3 regions of the Paenibacillus sp. BT-177 genome follow, and region 3 is predicted to be linked to each of the others. Evidence: predicted binding sites of a transcription regulator. Region 3 holds the regulator's gene; each other region holds the start of a gene.
What was found. The regulator LexA, encoded in region 3, represses DNA repair genes until DNA is damaged. The targets are predictions, from matches to a motif close to CGAACATATGTTCG.

Region 1 (5,792 bases), 750 kb from region 3:
TCTGCCACATCCACACGGTCAATCCGTCCGACAATTTCCATCACAACGCCGTTATCTAGTCGGAAGCTTAACGGAGGAAGCGGCTGACCTGGTCCAAAGTCCAACTCCAGCCCAATCGGCTCAAAGCTACCTCTCCGTGCATGTTCACCCAAAATTAGCGAAGCACGGCTCACGATGTCTTTTAACTTGCGCAAAATATAGCCATACCGCTTGGAGCTCATTAAAATCTCGCCTTGCAGACGAGGTGCCAAACGCTCAACCGTACTTTCCGCCTCTTGGCGACATTCCTCGGTGCTGAGACTTCCCCAGCTGACATTGCGTTCACGCAGATTGATCGCCATCTCACCAAGCGCTGCGTGGAATAATTGTCCGATATCCGGAGCCTTCAGACGATACATTTGACGTTCCTTCAAACGAAGACCGTGAGAGGCAAAGTGAGAAAATGGACATGCGACAAAACGTTCCATACGAGATACGCTGGTGCGCAGCTTGCTGCCATATAGACGGCGACTCGTTTCCTTCTGCATTTCGGCATGATTTTCGTAAAAAAGTGAGGTCAACAGCTGACGCAGCTTGTCCTTCTCACGCCCCTGCTGGCTGGCATACCAGTTATACACCTCCCACCAGGGAGATAAAATATCACCGCCACGCCGCCAATGCCGTAATTGCGCAATGAGCTGCGGCAAAGCCTCGGACGGATGGGAAGCATACTCCCATTGCGTCGTCCAAGCGTCTCCAGGCAAAGGGTATCCGGCCAGTGGACGTTCATCCAGACCAGGAAGCAGTTGCCGCACATGTCGCACTAACTCTGACGGCAGCAATGGCTTGCCTTCTTCATCAGTCACCGCATAGCTCATCCATAGGCTTTTACCGGCTGAGGTAAGGGCCGTATAAGCGAGAAAGCGTTCGTCCAACAGACGTCTTGTCATATCTGGTGCCAGGTCTACGCCTTGTTCGTTCAATGCCGTACGTTCCTGCTCATTCAGCACACCATCCTCATGGAACACAGCCGGCATTACTCCTTCGTTCATCCCTAGCACAAAGGCATGTTGAATACCGGATACACGTGTACGGTCCGTATTTCCGACCAGTACCTGATCCAGAGCCGGTGGAACAAGCCCCATACGGAACTCAGCCAATCCCGTTTCCAGCACACCCGCAAACAAAGCAGTATCCAGTCTCTCATCACCCATCATTTCGACGATTTGATCCAGCAATTCAAGCACCGCATCCCATACCTGGCGGTGCTCCTTCGCCTGCTCAGGATTTCCTGATTCCTCTGCCTGATGAATGAAGGCGTCCAGCTTGTGACCAATTTCTGCATCCTCCAGCAACAGATACACGGCTTCACACTTCTCGAGCGCCGTTCGTGCCTTACCCATACGCTTCTCAAAAGCATGTAAAGGCGTCACAATCACATCTCGGCACAACTCCATCAAATCCAGCGTTTCATCCCGTTGACGGTTACGTTCCTGTTCCTCCAGCTCCAGCGACAAACTGGGCACAGCCTGCCATAGTCGGCCATCTGTCCAACGGCTACCTTGTATTCCACAGGCCAGCACATAGTTTTCCAGACGGTCCATCTGCTCGCGGCTCACTCGACCGTCCAGCGGCAATAGAAGGTCTGTTTTGACCGCACGAAATACATCCTCATATCGCCAGCGTCGCTGCACGATATCCAGTGAAGCCCGAATCAATTCCACTAAGGGATGATGAAGTATACTTCTCCGCTGATCCAAAAATACCGGGACCTGATATTGCTTGAATATCGGTTCCACCCATGGCTCATAATCTTCAATATGACGCACAAACAAGGCCATCTCCCGATAACGCGCGCCCTCTTCACGGGCCAGGCGGCGCATTTCGCGTACGGCTCCTTCCAGCTCGGCACGGCGATTTGCCGCAGCATACAGATTTATGCCCTCCGGTTGTGTATCTGCCCATTGCTCTCGTAGCTGCTGTAGCCGCATCCGCTGTTCCTGATTCCGCAGCCCTGTACGATGTTCGAAATTAGCCTCCAAATACGCCAACGCTGGACGCTCCTTAAATCTCGGTATCGGATCGGGACGTAATAACTGTGTCTGCGTTTCAATCATCAGCTCGTCTGCCATTCCTTTAAGCTTGACGTAGGTAGCCGCCGAAGGATGAAACAAATCCAGCTCATGCGGAAGCTGGCCACTTTCGTAGCTGCGGTTACAGGTCAACGCCACCGTCAGCGAGGAGGCGTGCAGCATAAGCTGCTCCACCACCTTATATTCATGCGGTGTAAACCTTCGGTAGCCATCCATCCAAATATCTGCTCCGCGTATAAGTGAAGACTGTGCAATCTGTTCTGTTAGCATGCGAAGCGTATCTTCACCATCGATATATTTAAGCGTCAGCTCCCGTTCAAAATCCTCATAGATTAGACTGATATCCTTCAGCTTGCCTCTTAATATCGGGGCGGACTCCCCCGCAGCATGCATTCTCTCCAGTTGTTCCGGTACAGACCGAGCATCATTTCCGTACTGCTTTAACTCTGTAAACAACGTATTCAACCGATCCACAAAACCGAGTTGGTCTCCCGAATCCTTAAACAAACTCAGTTCATCCTTGCGACGACGAATAATTTTATATAAAAGCATCTTCTTGCCTTCTTCTGTTACAGGCACCAGGGCTGAACCCCCTGTTTCCTGCATGACTAAATAGGCAAGACGATGGAATCCCATCACCTGGGCGCGCACCGACCCCTGAATACCGTTTCCGGCTTCTGTAAGCAACGCATGCTCTGAAGCAAATGACGATTGCTCGGGCACAAGTAACAGCATAGGTTTACCTAGCGGCTCCTCACGTAACATAGACGTCATTTCATTGCGGATTAACGTGCTTTTACCACTACCAGAGCGGCCAATCAATAAGCGGACCGACATGATGCGGCCTCCTTTCCAACCAAAAACATTCTATTAAACAGTATAGCATATCAGGCAAAGGAGAAAAGAACGTACGTTTGCCATGTTGTAGCAATTGATCCCTTCTCAAAAACAAACAGTCCCGCAGGATGGCTTGGTGCAAGCCTTCTCTACAGGACTGATTTATACTAAAAATGAGTTTGTTTCACCTAGTTATCTTTATCGCCTAAAAATAAATTAACTTTGACAAGGGTATGAAGTCTACAGCCGTGTCCGGCTGCGCACTTCAAAGATGGCAAATTTCAAATAATGACCTTCCTCCACACCTAAAATTTGAGGATGGTCCTTCCCTGCCGCTCTCCAATCTACCAGTCGGAGGATTTTGCCGGCATCTGCCGCCGCTTCCTTAATCGTGTCCAAAAACAGCTCTGGCCGCATATGGAACGAACAACTCGCCGTTACCAAATAACCGCCCTCATTGACAAGCTTCATCCCATGAAGGTTGATATCTTTATATCCACGTGTAGCTCCTTTGACAGCACTCTTCGTTTTGGCAAAAGCTGGCGGATCCAGAATAACTACGTCAAAGGTGCGTCCGCCACCCGCAATCAGCGGCTTGGATGTATCTCCTTTGCCCCCCGCTCGCGCGGTGCGCTCCTCTACACCTTTCACCTGATTACGTAAATATTGAAAAGCATCGTCGACGACAAACTCGACGCGATCCTCAAAACCGTTCAGCTTCACATTATCCCGAGCACTTTCAATCGCATGTTCAGAAATATCCAGACAAGTTACTTTTTTCGCACCATGTTTACACGCATTGAGCGTAAAGCTACCTGTATGTGAAAAACATTCCAATACAGTTGCACCGTCCCAGAATGGGAATTCAACCACCTTACCACTTTTATTCACAGGCTTCATGACCGTTGTGGCGTCATCACCTGGGGTTGCAGCTACTTCTTGTAACGTAATTCCGCTACGCGCTCCCCAACCTGTCATCAACGGCGCGATGGCTGCGCGATTTTCACGCTGGTCAAAGAAATAGCCAGTCTTTTGGCCCTCTTCGATATCGACCTTGATTTGTAAGCCATTTTCCGTCACCACCACATGGCGCGGGCAATCGCCGTACAAAGGACCTTTCGTCTGTTCCAACCCTTCCAGCTCGCGGATGGATACATCACTACGCTCATATATACCAACTGGCCCCATGACTTCAACAAGTGCATCTCTGATTTCTTCCCTGCGCCGATCCATGCCAAGCGTTAACAGCTGAACGACCAATACATCACCAAAACGGTCTACAATCAGCCCAGGCAAAAAATCAGCCTCGCCGTACACCAAGCGATAAGCGTTCCCCCCAGTCACAAAGCGTTCGCGATGCTCCAAGCAATTACGGAAACGTTGGGCAAAGAAGCTTTGGTCCATCACTTCCAGCGGCTCATAGGACATCACACGCACTGTAATTTGCGAAGCAGGATTATAGTAACCTGTCGCCAAATAACGACCTTGATGGTTAAGGATGTTGACCAAATCACCTGCTTCTGGATCACCCTCAATCTTGGCTATTTCATTTTTAAACACCCAAGGGTGTGCTTGCTCCAGCCTTTTTTTGCGGCTACGTTCTAATATTACTGAAGGCAAAATCCTTCACTCCTATTCTTGAATTACTTAAAGTCCTTAAAAGTGTGGTGTTCGATGGGACGCAGCTCCGCGGTTCATTTGTTCGTACGATCGCTGGCGCTTCTCCAGATTCAAACGAACCGCTTTGCTACTGCCCGCCTGTATATCGATGTCACGCTTTTAAAGCTTGTGAAGATACTTCAAAATTATTGTTCCGTAAAAAACTGCTCACCCATGCTTGTCATGGCTGTCCTTGACAGATCATAGGCTGTTACATAAGTATTTTCACCTAGAAAAGGGGGCTATGGCCGTGTTCATACATGTTATACTCCCACTGTGCGGTGGGCTGCTTATTTTTTTAGGCGGAATGAAGCTGATGGAAGCTGCCCTCCGGCATTTGGCTGGCCCCTTCCTTACCCGCTGGCTAAACCGGGCTACGGTTTCCCCTTGGCGGGGAATGCTGTTCAGCTCAGGCATTACCGCCCTACTGCAAAGCAGCACCGCCGTAACGGTGCTGACGATCGGACTGGTCAACGCCGGGCTGTTGACCTACGGCCGCACGCTCGGCATCATTCTCGGCACCAATATTGGCACCTGCCTGACGACCGAGCTGATGGGGCTTCAGCTTGGCAAGCTGGCTGTTCCGTTGCTATGCGGTTCACTGCTCTGCTGGGGCACTGCCGTTCTGTGGGGAGAAACGGTCGCTGGCCGCCAGTATGCAGCTGCCGGAGCTTCACCCAGCTCTAATGGGCTCAGCCGCCCACAGGCTGTACAATTTATCAGCCTCGTCTTTGCCGGATTTTCGCTGATTCTGGCAGGTATCCGTGTGATGCAAGCCGTCGGCCCCTGGATTGAACAGGCCGGACTATTCCGCTGGTTTCTTGATCATGCTGCAGCCAACATGTGGTGGGCCTTCGCTGCTGGAGCCTGCCTGACCGCACTGGTTCACAGCAGCGCAGCCGTCATCGGTATGGCAATCAGCCTGGCTGCTGCGGGTGCCTTGCCAGTTGATGTAGGAATCGCCATCGTCATCGGCTCCAATGTAGGCACCTGCGTGACTGCCCTGATTGCCGCTGTTGGCGGCAGCGTATCAGGCAAATTTGTGGCCTGGTCCCACGTATTACTGAACGTAGGTGGGGCATTGCTCTTTATGCCGTTAATCCCCGGGCTGGATATGGCCGCTGCCTGGATATCTACTGAACCTGGGGCCAAGGTAGCGCATGCCCAAACCCTGTTTAACGTCATCAGTTCTCTGCTTGCCTTGCCTCTCTGTTATTTACCTAT
Region 2 (5,792 bases), on a different contig from region 3:
GCCTGTTCACCATACTCACGGATTCGTTCGTCCACCTCTTTACGGGATTTTTCCACCATCTCTTCAATACGAGCCGGATGTATCCGTCCGTCCGCTACCAGCTTCTCGAGTGCAGTACGCGCAATCTCTCTACGAATCGGATCAAATCCGGACAATATAACAGCTTCCGGCGTATCATCAATAATGAGGTCGATTCCTGTAAGGGTTTCAAGTGCACGGATGTTACGGCCTTCGCGTCCGATAATCCGGCCTTTCATTTCTTCATTCGGCAATGTCACAACAGAAACCGTCGTTTCTGCTACATGATCTGCCGCACAGCGTTGGATGGCCAGTGTGATGATTTCGCGAGACTTTTTATCCGCTTCTTCTTTGGCCTGCTGTTCAATTTCCTTAATCATCTGAGCTGTTTCATGACGAACTTCCTGCTCTACGTTGGTCAGAATAATACTTCTTGCATCCTCCATCGTAAGATTAGAAATACGCTCCAACTCAGTTACCTGGCTCTTGTAAATCAAATCAATTTGCTGCTGGGTTTCATCGATTCGTTTCTCTTTGTTGGCCACTTGTTCTTCTTTGCGTTCCAGCGATTCCAATTTTTTATCCAGCGATTCTTCTTTTTGCAGCAATCTTCGTTCCTGTCGTTGAATTTCATTGCGACGTTCACGAGTTTCTTTTTCAGCTTCGGCACGGATGCGATGAATTTCATCTTTCGCTTCCAATACCGTTTCCTTCTTCAGCGCTTCTGCCTCTTTTTTCGCGTTCTCCACGATTTGCGCGGCAGCTTCTTCCGCACTGGAGATCTTAGCTTCTGCAATAGATTTGCGAATAAAATAACCAATCCCGAACCCAAAGAATAACGCGGCTACAGCAACGAGAACGAACCAGATCGCAGTCATCATACTGTTCACCTCCCCGTTGGTTCCTCCAAGGCATTCCTTGGGACTTTTTGAAATTGTCACATTTACTTTGATCGTCAAACTAAGATAACGACTCAAGGTCGCTTCATTTCATATGCACATGCTTTCACACGTACAATTCCGCCTGGCATAGCGGCATCACTTGTTATTTGGCGATGAGAACTTTACCGTGGATTCCGCTTTTTTGGAAGGAAAAAGGGCACTCCACAAATATCGTTTCATATATATTTTATTATTTGACAAATGGCATTGTCAAGGGAATGCAAACATTAGTAGAAGACCGTGCAGCTGTCCATATCATAATCAGCTCATCTAGCCAGAGGTTCAGCTACCGTATTGCAACTTATTCCTCCCAATGCAGTAATTCCTCGTCATCGAAAGCTCCATCTTGCTCAGCCACACTGAGATGATTGACCACGCGGCGTGTCATATCCCCCGAATATCCGCGTCTCATAAGAAACGGGAATGTTTTCCTCTTTTTATCCATTATATCACCACGTACCTGATTCCATTTCTTACGTCCAATCGACAATGCGCTCTCCCACTCCTCGTTGTCGGTGATCTCACCTAATGCTTCCCCGATAGAGGCTTTAGAAATGCCCTTCTGACGAAGTTCTTGTCTAATCCACATCTTACCCTTACGTTGGCTTGTTATACGCTGTCTTGCCCACTGACGGGCGTATAAATCATCATCTACTAGCTTCTCCCGTTGCAATTGCACCAATATCTCATCAATAACAGTCTGATCCACTTCTTTTTGCGCTAAACGCTGAGCAATTTCCTGACGTGTACGAGGCTTTTGACCCAAATAGCGCAGCGCATGTACATAAGCCTGTTGTTTTTCATCTGCCAGAACGATATCTTCTAGTTCTTTTTTGACGAATGACGTTCCTTTGAACATGTTGTACTTGATCATTACATCTTCCAATACAGACAGTGAATATGGACCAAAATGAATGATGTATCTTCCACGGTTGCGTCTCTGTCCCTGCTCCACTCTAGTAATCATCAATTCCTCATGATCTGGAAAAAGAGAAATCCCTTGCTGTTTATTTTCTTCCGAAGTGTATTCATCTTTATCGTCCAACTGCAATATGTTTCCCTCGCTTTGAAATTCACGAAAGCAGCCTACGATCACCTGCTACGTAAAAGTTAGATTCTGCTGACAAAGCAGACTTTATTTGATGCAAAAATGCCCTGCACAACTGTGCAGGGCATCAGAATCATGCTATTTAAACGGACTGTACCATAATCCCTAGGCTACAGTTCACATGACAGATCAGAAGCGAAGTTTCAGGCAAGCTTATTCAAGCTCCAACAATTCCTGTTCTTCCTTGGCCTCCTGTGCCAACTCTTCTTCTGTCGGTGGAGCAATTGTTGTAATTAAATTACTGGCCACCCGGATTTTTTGCTCGATCGTGCTAGCAATGTTCGGATTTTCCTTCAAAAATTGCTTTGCATTCTCACGTCCCTGACCAAGGCGCTCGCCTTCGTAGGAATACCAAGCTCCGCTCTTGTCGACAATGTCGTGCTCCGTACCGATATCAATCAAGCTTCCTTCTTTGGAAATGCCCTCACCGTACATAATATCCACTTCAGCCTGACGGAAAGGAGGTGCGACTTTATTCTTCACGACTTTAATACGTGTACGGTTACCCACGATGTCGTTACCCATTTTCAAGCTTTCGATACGACGAACATCCAAACGTACCGTAGAGTAAAACTTCAAGGCACGTCCACCCGGTGTAGTTTCAGGGTTACCGAACATAACACCTACTTTTTCACGGAGTTGGTTGATAAAGATAGCAATGGTTTTCGATTTATTAATGGCTCCAGACAGCTTACGCAATGCCTGTGACATCAAGCGCGCTTGAAGACCGACATGGGAATCTCCCATTTCGCCTTCAATCTCTGCCTTCGGTACAAGTGCCGCTACAGAGTCAACGACGATAATGTCCACTGCCCCACTACGCACAAGAGCTTCGGCAATCTCCAATGCCTGCTCACCTGTATCTGGTTGCGATAGTAACAACTCATCAATATTGACACCCAGCTTGCTCGCATACGACGGATCAAGTGCATGCTCGGCATCGATAAAGGCGGCTTGTCCGCCTGTTTTTTGCACCTCTGCGATAGCATGAAGAGCTACTGTCGTTTTACCGGATGATTCCGGTCCATATACTTCAATAATCCGGCCTCTTGGAAAGCCGCCCGTTCCTAACGCAATATCCAAAGCAATCGAACCACTGGGGATTGTTTCCACTTGCATGTGGGTAGACTCACCCAACTTCATGATGGAACCTTTACCAAATTGCTTTTCTATTTGACGGAGCGCCATATCCAGCGCAGCACGACGATCTGACAATAAACTCACATCCTTCATTGTTTGTACTTTAATAATACCTTGTTTTGACACGCTTGCCAAGCATTTTTTCGAACATACATTCGTTTTTTTTATTTCCCGCAGCTCTCTTCTATAATTATGCCTTTCTCTTAAAACGAAAAAAGAACCGCTGGCAAAAAGCTTTGCAACGGTTCTTCCGAATAAGAATATTATATCATGAATATCTATCTAAAACAACTCATCGATAATTAAGAGAGTTTCTCGTTCTCTACCAATCGGCGCCACAATCTGTACAGGATAGCTTTGACGGATCGCAAACGGATGGTCTCACGGTTACCGCTTAAATTCAGCTCATATACTTCTGTTTCCTTGTCGCGCTCAGCAATACCAATATACACCAGGCCGACTGGCTTCCGCTCGGAATATCCGGGCCCAGCTACACCAGTAACAGAAAGTCCGAAATCGCTGTCCATAATCATCCTTGCCTGCTCTGCAAGCACAAGGGCTACTTCCTTACTCACTGCGCCTGGCGCATGATCCCCTTCCAAATAATCATAAGGCACATTGAGCAATTTCATCTTCATTTCATTGGAATAACACACGATGCCACCTTGAAACATAACAGCACTGCCAGGTATAGAAGTGATGTGTTCCATCAGCATACCGCCTGTACAGCTTTCCGCTGCGCTCACAGTGAGTCCGCGCTTGGCCATTAAATCTACAATCACCTTCTCCAGCGTAACATCCTCACTTGCATACATATATTCGGAAAGACGCTGCTGAATTTGTACTTCCGTAGCCGTCAGCTTAATTAAAGCTTCACTCTCACTGGCCGCCTTGGTGGATATACGGATCGTGACTTCCCCTTCCTTGGCATAAGGAGCAATCGTGGGGTCCGTCTGGGATTCGATCAGATCTAACAAGCGCGTTTCAAGAGCTGACTCACCGATCCCTGCGAATTTTAGCATTTTCGAATAAATCGGCATCTCCTCACCGCTTAATGCCTGCTGAAGCAACCATGGTTTAGCATGATTTGCAAACATAGGTTTAAGTTCCTTAGGCGGTCCGGGCAAAACCACATAAAATTTACCGTCCTGTGCAATGGCATCCCCTATAGCTAAACCCGTCTCATTTTCAAGCGGAGTGGCTCCTTCAATAGAAAGCGCCTGGCGGCGGTTATTCTCGGTCATTTCTACCCCGCGGTTACGGAAAAACTGATCCAGCTTGTCCATGGCAAGGCGATCTATCTGCAATTTTCGCCCCAGTACAGCCGCTATTGCATCTTTTGTCAAATCGTCCTGAGTTGGCCCCAGCCCACCAGAAAACAAAATAATATCCGCACGCTTCTGAGCAAGATGTACCGCTTCCTGAAGTCGATCCATGTTATCGCCAACTACAGTCTGAAAATATACATCAATTCCGATAGTAGCTAGCTCTTGTGACAAATATTGGGCATTTGTATTTACTATTTGTCCAAGTAATAACTCTGTTCCTACTGCAATGATTTCAGCTTTCATCAATTCGTCCTCCTATGATGCGTATAATGTGAATTATGTAAAGAAACAGCAATAAGTTAAGTCCCTATTGCTGTTTCCATAAGATTTATCCTGTTAAACTTTAGAGGAGCTCAGCAAATGGATATTCTTTACAAAGTAATCAATACCCGAATAAATGGTGATTAACACAGCTGCCCATATCGCTATTAAATCAAACGGAATACCCAGAAAAACAAACGGGAAATTATTAATGAGCAGTGCTACAATAGCAACGATCTGGATGATCGTCTTTAATTTCCCCCAATTGCTTGCAGCAACCACAGAGCCATCCAATAAGGCGATCTGTCTCAGACCCGTAACCGCAAACTCACGACTGACAATCACAACGACAACCCAAGAATCAATTTTTCCCATTTCCACCAAAGAAACCAAAATAGAAGTTACCAACAGCTTATCAGCAAGGGGGTCCAACAGCTTGCCCAAATTGGTGACCATATTATTTTTACGAGCCAAATATCCGTCAAGGCCATCTGTGCTGGCTGCTACAAGGAAAATGATAGCCGCAATCAGCTGATTATACGGCAGCGTGAATGCACCGATCTCAATCGGTGGCGGATAAAAATCAAAATCCACCAGCAAAGCCAGCATCATCACCGGGATAAGGCAAATCCGCGTTATTGTAATTCTGTTGGGTAAATTCACAACACACTCTCCCCTGATTATCGTACTTGATTACAAATGGCAGCTTTCGGATTGAATTCAATCCTATGTAAATCGCTTTCGACGAGCGTTATACACCTCAATGTCTGCATTTTCGTTACAAGTATAATATGGCGCAAAACGCATGTCAAAATAACCTGCTGCACATCAAGCAACGTTTAGTCCTACAAAATCTATGAGAGAAACGGCTTATTTCATGTTTGTAAATTGAAGCTCCAACGGTAGATCGGCTTTCCGCAGCAATTGAATAATGGCTTGTAAATCATCCCTATTTTTTCCAGTTACTCGAATTTGATCACCTTGAATCTGACTTTT
Region 3 (5,792 bases):
TTGTAGTATGCATCGTTATAGACGAACGTCTTTAAACTGTATCGTTTAGCTATAGTCGTTCCCATATAAATGTTTCAGCCTGTATTGTACAACTGGTTAAGACATGGTATTCTTTATACAACATTAATCCAAGTGGAAAAGGGGGATTTATACATGGCAGAAATTTTTATACGCAATACGAATGAGCGAATTAGTGGTGAAGAACAAGTACGTGAATTTTTGGAGAGCCACCAGGTATTGTATGAACACTGGGATGCTTCCAAGCTGCCAGGGGAGCTGCAAGAAAACTTTACTCTGACAGATGATCAAAAAGCCGCTGTTCTTAAAACATTTGAACCTGAAATCAAGGATTTAGCCGCACGTCGTGGATATAAAATATGGGACGTCATCACTTTATCTGAAGCAACGCCGAATCTGGAGGAGCTGCTGGCCAAGTTCGAGCAAATTCACACCCATACCGAGGATGAGATCCGTGCCATTGTTGCTGGTAAAGGCATTTTCATCATTAAAGGCTCTGAAGAGATAGGCTATTTTAATGTAGAGCTTTCACCAGGTGACGTTATTTCCGTACCTGAAAATACACCTCACTTCTTCACTTTAATGGAAAATCAAAAGATCGTCGCAGTCCGCTTGTTCATCGAAGAAAATGGCTGGATTGCCGAACCGTTCGAAGATCCAACATTCACTACAGCATAATTAAGATCTATGGTGTCAATAAGAAAACTCCCTCCGCTCTGTAGCATATCGAGCGAAGGGAGTTTTCTTGATACTTGTTTTAGAAAACTGTAGATTACTCACTTTAAAGATTGAATAATTCCATGCAACTCAGATAAATGCTTGATTTGGAACTTCGGCTTGATTTCTGTAGTATTGGTTTTAGCGTTCCGATTCACCCACACCGAATGTACACCAGCTGCCAAAGCCCCTTGAATATCAGTCGTCAGCTTATCTCCTACCATTAAAGCTTGTCCAGGTTCAATTCCTAGAAGTCCCAAAGCATGCTGGAATATAGAAGGGTCAGGCTTGCCCCGACCAAAAGAACCTGAAATGACAACATGATCAAAAAAAGGAGCCAATTGAGGAACTCCATCCAGCTTCTCCTGTTGTAGATCAGGAGAACCATTTGTCAGCAATAACAGCTTGTATTGCCCCTTCAATTGTTCCAGAATCTCAAACGTTTCTTCATATACATGTGGACGTGCACGTCTTTCCGAAGCAAATTGGGCAGCTAGCTTTTCCGCCAACTCCTCATTATCTATCCCCAGTTGCTGAAGCCCTCTGCGCCATGATTCCTTACGATAAGCAGGAGCCAACTGTTCCAATTGGCGGAATTCAGGTTGCTCACCTGCTGTAAAATTCGCCCACAGTCCTTCAAACGGATTAATGCCAATCATTTGAGTAAAACTAAAGGTTTCATAGGACTCATACAAAGCGCGCGCTTCCTTGCGTACGGCTTCTTCCAGCGTTTTCGGATCAGCGCCTGTTTCTCGAGAGCCTGTTTGACACGCTGCATCAAATGCCTCTTCTACACTACGTTCATCCCACAGAAGGGTATCATCAAGATCAAACATTATCGCCTGAATCGTCATATGAATTATCCACTCTCTTTCCACTGTATATGTAAGATTGTCTGTTTGGTCACGAATCAGATCGTTATGTGTGCCCATATTAAGCAAGTGGCCGCACCATGTTATATTAAAAAATAACATCATACGGCCTTACTTACAGAGCTACAGGCTAAATCGGTTATTTTTTATCTACCTGTATCTGATTGGATAGTGCAAACTTTTCAAGACGCTCTGCGATGGCATCCGTATCGTAGCGTCCCAGTGATTTTGTAAAAATAAAATTACCGCCCTTCCCTTTTCTTTCAACGGTAACGTAACCCTTTTCAATTTTGATGGCTTTCATGTCCCCTGCCGTCATCGGCCGTTCTCTGCCACCTTTTAACATATAGAGGGTATCTTTTCCCACTTTTAAATAAGGACGGCGAATGAAGAAGATTACAGCCAGCATCAAGTACAAGCCAAATACCAGCCAGTCCATTCCCCGCATGCCCGTCTTAGTCAAAAAGTAACTCATAAGCATGTACAATACAGCAAGACCAGCCAGCATGATTGGCACAGTAATATTACGGCCACGGAAAATGTCCATTGCTGAACCTGCGCCGTTAATGGTTTGAATGCCTTGTTTCTTGCGCGTTTTATTTAAATGCGCTGTGTTTTTACGTACTTTTCTTTCAAATGATCGGGCCATCTCTCAATTCCCTTCCCAATAAATATTACATTAAAACAACTGCCTTAAAGCTGATCTATATAGATACCAGGAAAGATACCTAAAACAAGGCAAATGATGCAGGCTTTAGACATTAATGCTTCAGCCCGCCATTTCCCTTCGACGTATCATCGTCCACAAATTCAATGGTTTCAAGCTGCTGCCGAAAATTACGGCGAATGTTGCCTAAATAAATTTCCCGAAGGTTGGCGCGCTCTGTGGTTTCCTCTTCTGTCAATCCTTCGGCTTTTGCTTTGCGCGCTAATTCATTAATGCGCTGTACCAAGCTGTCTATATCCAAATTGTGTCCCCTCCATAAAAGCAAAGATATAATACACTTTGACATGTAGAAAAGAGCTTGTCAAGGCTCCCGCAATGCGCTCCTTGACAAGCTCTATAGTCTTATAGATCAGAAGTGTGGAAGCTTAAGCACCTGACCTGCCTGCACTCCCCGATCCTCCAAAGCGTTAATACGCATAATTCCTTCAATATATACCCGTGTATCCATTCGTTCCGGTTTATGATTCACAGCAATCTTCCATAACGTATCTCCAGGTTGTACGGTCAGCTTAATCACCTCTTTATTAGAAACTGAAGGTGCTGCGAAAACCGTAAGTACACCTGCCCCTGCAACCCAAACGATAATTACTAGAATAAGAAGCTTGAGTAAAAGAGTATTGGTAATAACCTGTAACAAACGCACCTTACTCTCTTTTCGGGTCTCCTGTAAATTCTCTAAGTTCATCGGGAAAATACTTTGATAAGTGCTATATTTCATAATTGGCCGCGTCCTCCAAACATTTGTTCTTATGTTTTTTTCACAATATAACACGAACATTTGTTTTATTCAATAGAAAACAGAACAAAAGTTCGTAAATATTTTTAGGGATTATTTAGAACTTATGTTTGTACGAACGGAGGTTCTATGCTATAATTTTCCCAAACGTTACTAAATGGGGTTGATACGGTATGTCTAAGATTTCGAGCCGCCAGCAGGCCATTCTTGAATTTATCCGCAATGAAGTGCGTCTAAAGGGATACCCCCCTTCTGTGCGCGAAATAGGCGAGGCAGTCGGATTGGCCTCCAGTTCTACGGTTCACGGTCATTTGGATCGTTTGGAGAAAAAAGGACTCATTCGCCGCGATCCTACGAAACCACGGGCTATTGAATTACTTGGTCAAGACGAATCGGATAACAGCAACTTGATTAATTACTCCATTAGTCGTGTTCCCGTCGTCGGCAAAGTAACCGCTGGTCTTCCTATTACGGCGACAGAAAATATTGAAGATTACTTTCCTCTTCCCCAACACTTTGTTGGTGAGGATAAAATATTCATGTTATCTGTTGTAGGCGAAAGCATGATTGAAGCTGGTATTGCTAACGGAGACTATGTAATCGTACGTCAGCAGCAGACCGCTGATAACGGAGACATTGTAGTAGCTATGACAGATGAAGACGAGGCTACAGTTAAAACCTTTTACAAAGAAAAAGATCATATCCGGCTTCAACCTGAAAATCCAGCCTTTGAACCGCTTCGCCTGACACACGTCAGCATATTGGGCAAGGTTGTTGGACTCTTCCGGGACTTCCACTGATTTATCGTGCTTTCTTCCCCGCTATACTACCACGAATATAAAACCGGCCGCCTAGGCGAGCCGGTTTTATATTGTTATTATGTTTACTATGTGTGTCTCACAACTATTCTTTCCTTTTCAGAAACCTATATTGTCTCTACTATTATATCCCCCCCATTATCCGAAATAGTCCCCTCTGATCTTGAACTGTTTACTTTTATTAGCTAAATAAATGGAAATTTGACTTATGTGAACCCACTGTAGCCTTCCCCTATAACGTAAAGTTGGGAAGGCGAACGCAGGCTAGCATAAGCTTTTTTTTAAAACATTTAGGAACATAGGTACTAGCTTCTTTTTGTCTTTAGTAGATTTATGCTGATACATTACTAGCACAATTGACATATGTATATAGCAGACCTAAAGTAAAGGAGTTATGCAGATGATCAGAAATAGAGTTAAAACGTATAAGCATCGCATCGGGAAAAACAGATATCTGGTCGTTAAAGTCTTTCAAGCCGCAGCTGCTAAAACAGGAAGCGGAAATGCACTCGCAACTAACGCATTAAATATCAAAATTTCCAAGCGTAAGCATAAACATCATTAAGATTTAACCGTACCTTCATTTCTTTGAAGGGAGGTGATATTATGAGCAGAAGACACAGCAACCGTGAATTGAGAAGAAGAAGATTAAACATCCGTTCCAACCAAAGAGCCACTGCGCGTGCAAGAGGTAACGCACTGGCTGTCAATCTGTTTAGCGTGAATGATGGACAACGCAGACGTTAATAATTATTTTCAAGCAAAAAGCAGGAAGAATTCTTCCTGCTTTTTTTGTGTTAAATGATCACCAAACTACCAATCCCGCCAGTTATAGCTTCTTCAAACTTATATCAGCTTTGGTCCTGCTTGCCCGCTTTTCTTTATAAATTTTATAAACAAGGCTCGAACAGCTGGACCCATAACCAATAATTGTAATGGATAGGCCACAACAAAGTTCTTTATAAAAATTTCTAAATATGCTTCAAATAATGAATGATCGCTAATAGCATGGCTAAGAATTGAAGTTAATAAACCGTAAAAAGACATAGAACAGGCCATTCCGAACACCATACATGTTGAAATCGTGATAACTAAAAATATTTTTTTGGATTTATCAAAAGGTAGACTCAAAGCAACTTTTTTGGCTATAGGACCCACGATATATAGATCTAATACGAGCGCTATAATAAATCCAATTAGAAATTCAACAGCAATGGTAATCAAGCTAATTTTTCCAATCAATCCGTTAATCAAAAGATTATAGAAGGTCATAATAATGACCATTCCAAAACACATAATAACCCCAAAGTAAAAGCTTTCCTTTTTAGTTGTTGGCATTAAATTCAACCTTTCATTTTTGATGTGATTATTTTAGCTGCAACAAAATTTTCATGTAAGTGAACTTTTTATGAACATATCATTCTGAAATTAATTAAAAATAAGAATATCTGACATATACAGATAAAATCCAACAAAAAAAAGTCAAGTAAAGCAATATTCTTCACAACCAATGAACTATGTACAAACCCATTACACATGTATAACATTAAATACAAATACTAGAAAGGTGACTGTAAATACAGTCAAACTTAAAGATGCTGGAACTGATTCTAATATCTCTATTACTTTGTATGGTTCAAATGGAGATTACGCTACCGCTACACTCAATGGAAGTTTTGAACAAGGAGATTCGGATACAACAAGAATTAGCACCAGCAACCTTGGTGACATCAGAAAAATTACGATCAGAACTGATGGATCTGGACATAAACCAGGTTGGAAAATCGCTAATATAAAAATTACTGGAAACGGGAAAACTTTTTCATTTGCAGGCCCTAACCGTTGGCTTGGCGATGGCGGTTCTCCAGATTCCGAAACACTTTTCCCTTCTTAAGAACATCACT

Region 1: addB (helicase-exonuclease AddAB subunit AddB) is a predicted target of LexA. The motif match lies at 2,976-2,989, and genes of this name have one in related genera.
Region 2: recA (recombinase RecA) is a predicted target of LexA. The motif match lies at 3,352-3,365, and genes of this name have one in related genera.

The regions. Positions count from the first base shown of each region.
Region 1 is NZ_JAOYTP010000001.1:808,361-814,152, forward strand. It holds gene addB (helicase-exonuclease AddAB subunit AddB) at 1-2,909, opposite strand, end outside; gene OIU26_RS03720 (class I SAM-dependent rRNA methyltransferase) at 3,150-4,529, opposite strand; gene OIU26_RS03725 (Na/Pi symporter) at 4,819-5,792, shown strand, end outside.
Region 2 is NZ_JAOYTP010000004.1:186,209-192,000, forward strand. It holds gene rny (ribonuclease Y) at 1-899, opposite strand, end outside; gene OIU26_RS14380 (RecX family transcriptional regulator) at 1,261-2,010, opposite strand; gene recA (recombinase RecA) at 2,221-3,282, opposite strand; gene OIU26_RS14390 (competence/damage-inducible protein A) at 3,510-4,778, opposite strand; gene pgsA (CDP-diacylglycerol--glycerol-3-phosphate 3-phosphatidyltransferase) at 4,872-5,459, opposite strand; gene OIU26_RS14400 (YajQ family cyclic di-GMP-binding protein) at 5,667-5,792, opposite strand, start outside.
Region 3 is NZ_JAOYTP010000001.1:57,677-63,468, forward strand. It holds gene OIU26_RS00220 (1,2-dihydroxy-3-keto-5-methylthiopentene dioxygenase) at 154-696, shown strand; gene OIU26_RS00225 (HAD family hydrolase) at 795-1,589, opposite strand; gene OIU26_RS00230 (hypothetical protein) at 1,747-2,256, opposite strand; gene OIU26_RS00235 (DUF896 domain-containing protein) at 2,369-2,575, opposite strand; gene OIU26_RS00240 (LysM peptidoglycan-binding domain-containing protein) at 2,684-3,052, opposite strand; gene lexA (transcriptional repressor LexA) at 3,244-3,870, shown strand; gene OIU26_RS00250 (hypothetical protein) at 4,289-4,453, shown strand; gene OIU26_RS00255 (hypothetical protein) at 4,495-4,635, shown strand; gene OIU26_RS00260 (DUF2798 domain-containing protein) at 4,735-5,226, opposite strand; gene OIU26_RS00265 (PLAT/LH2 domain-containing protein) at 5,399-5,782, shown strand.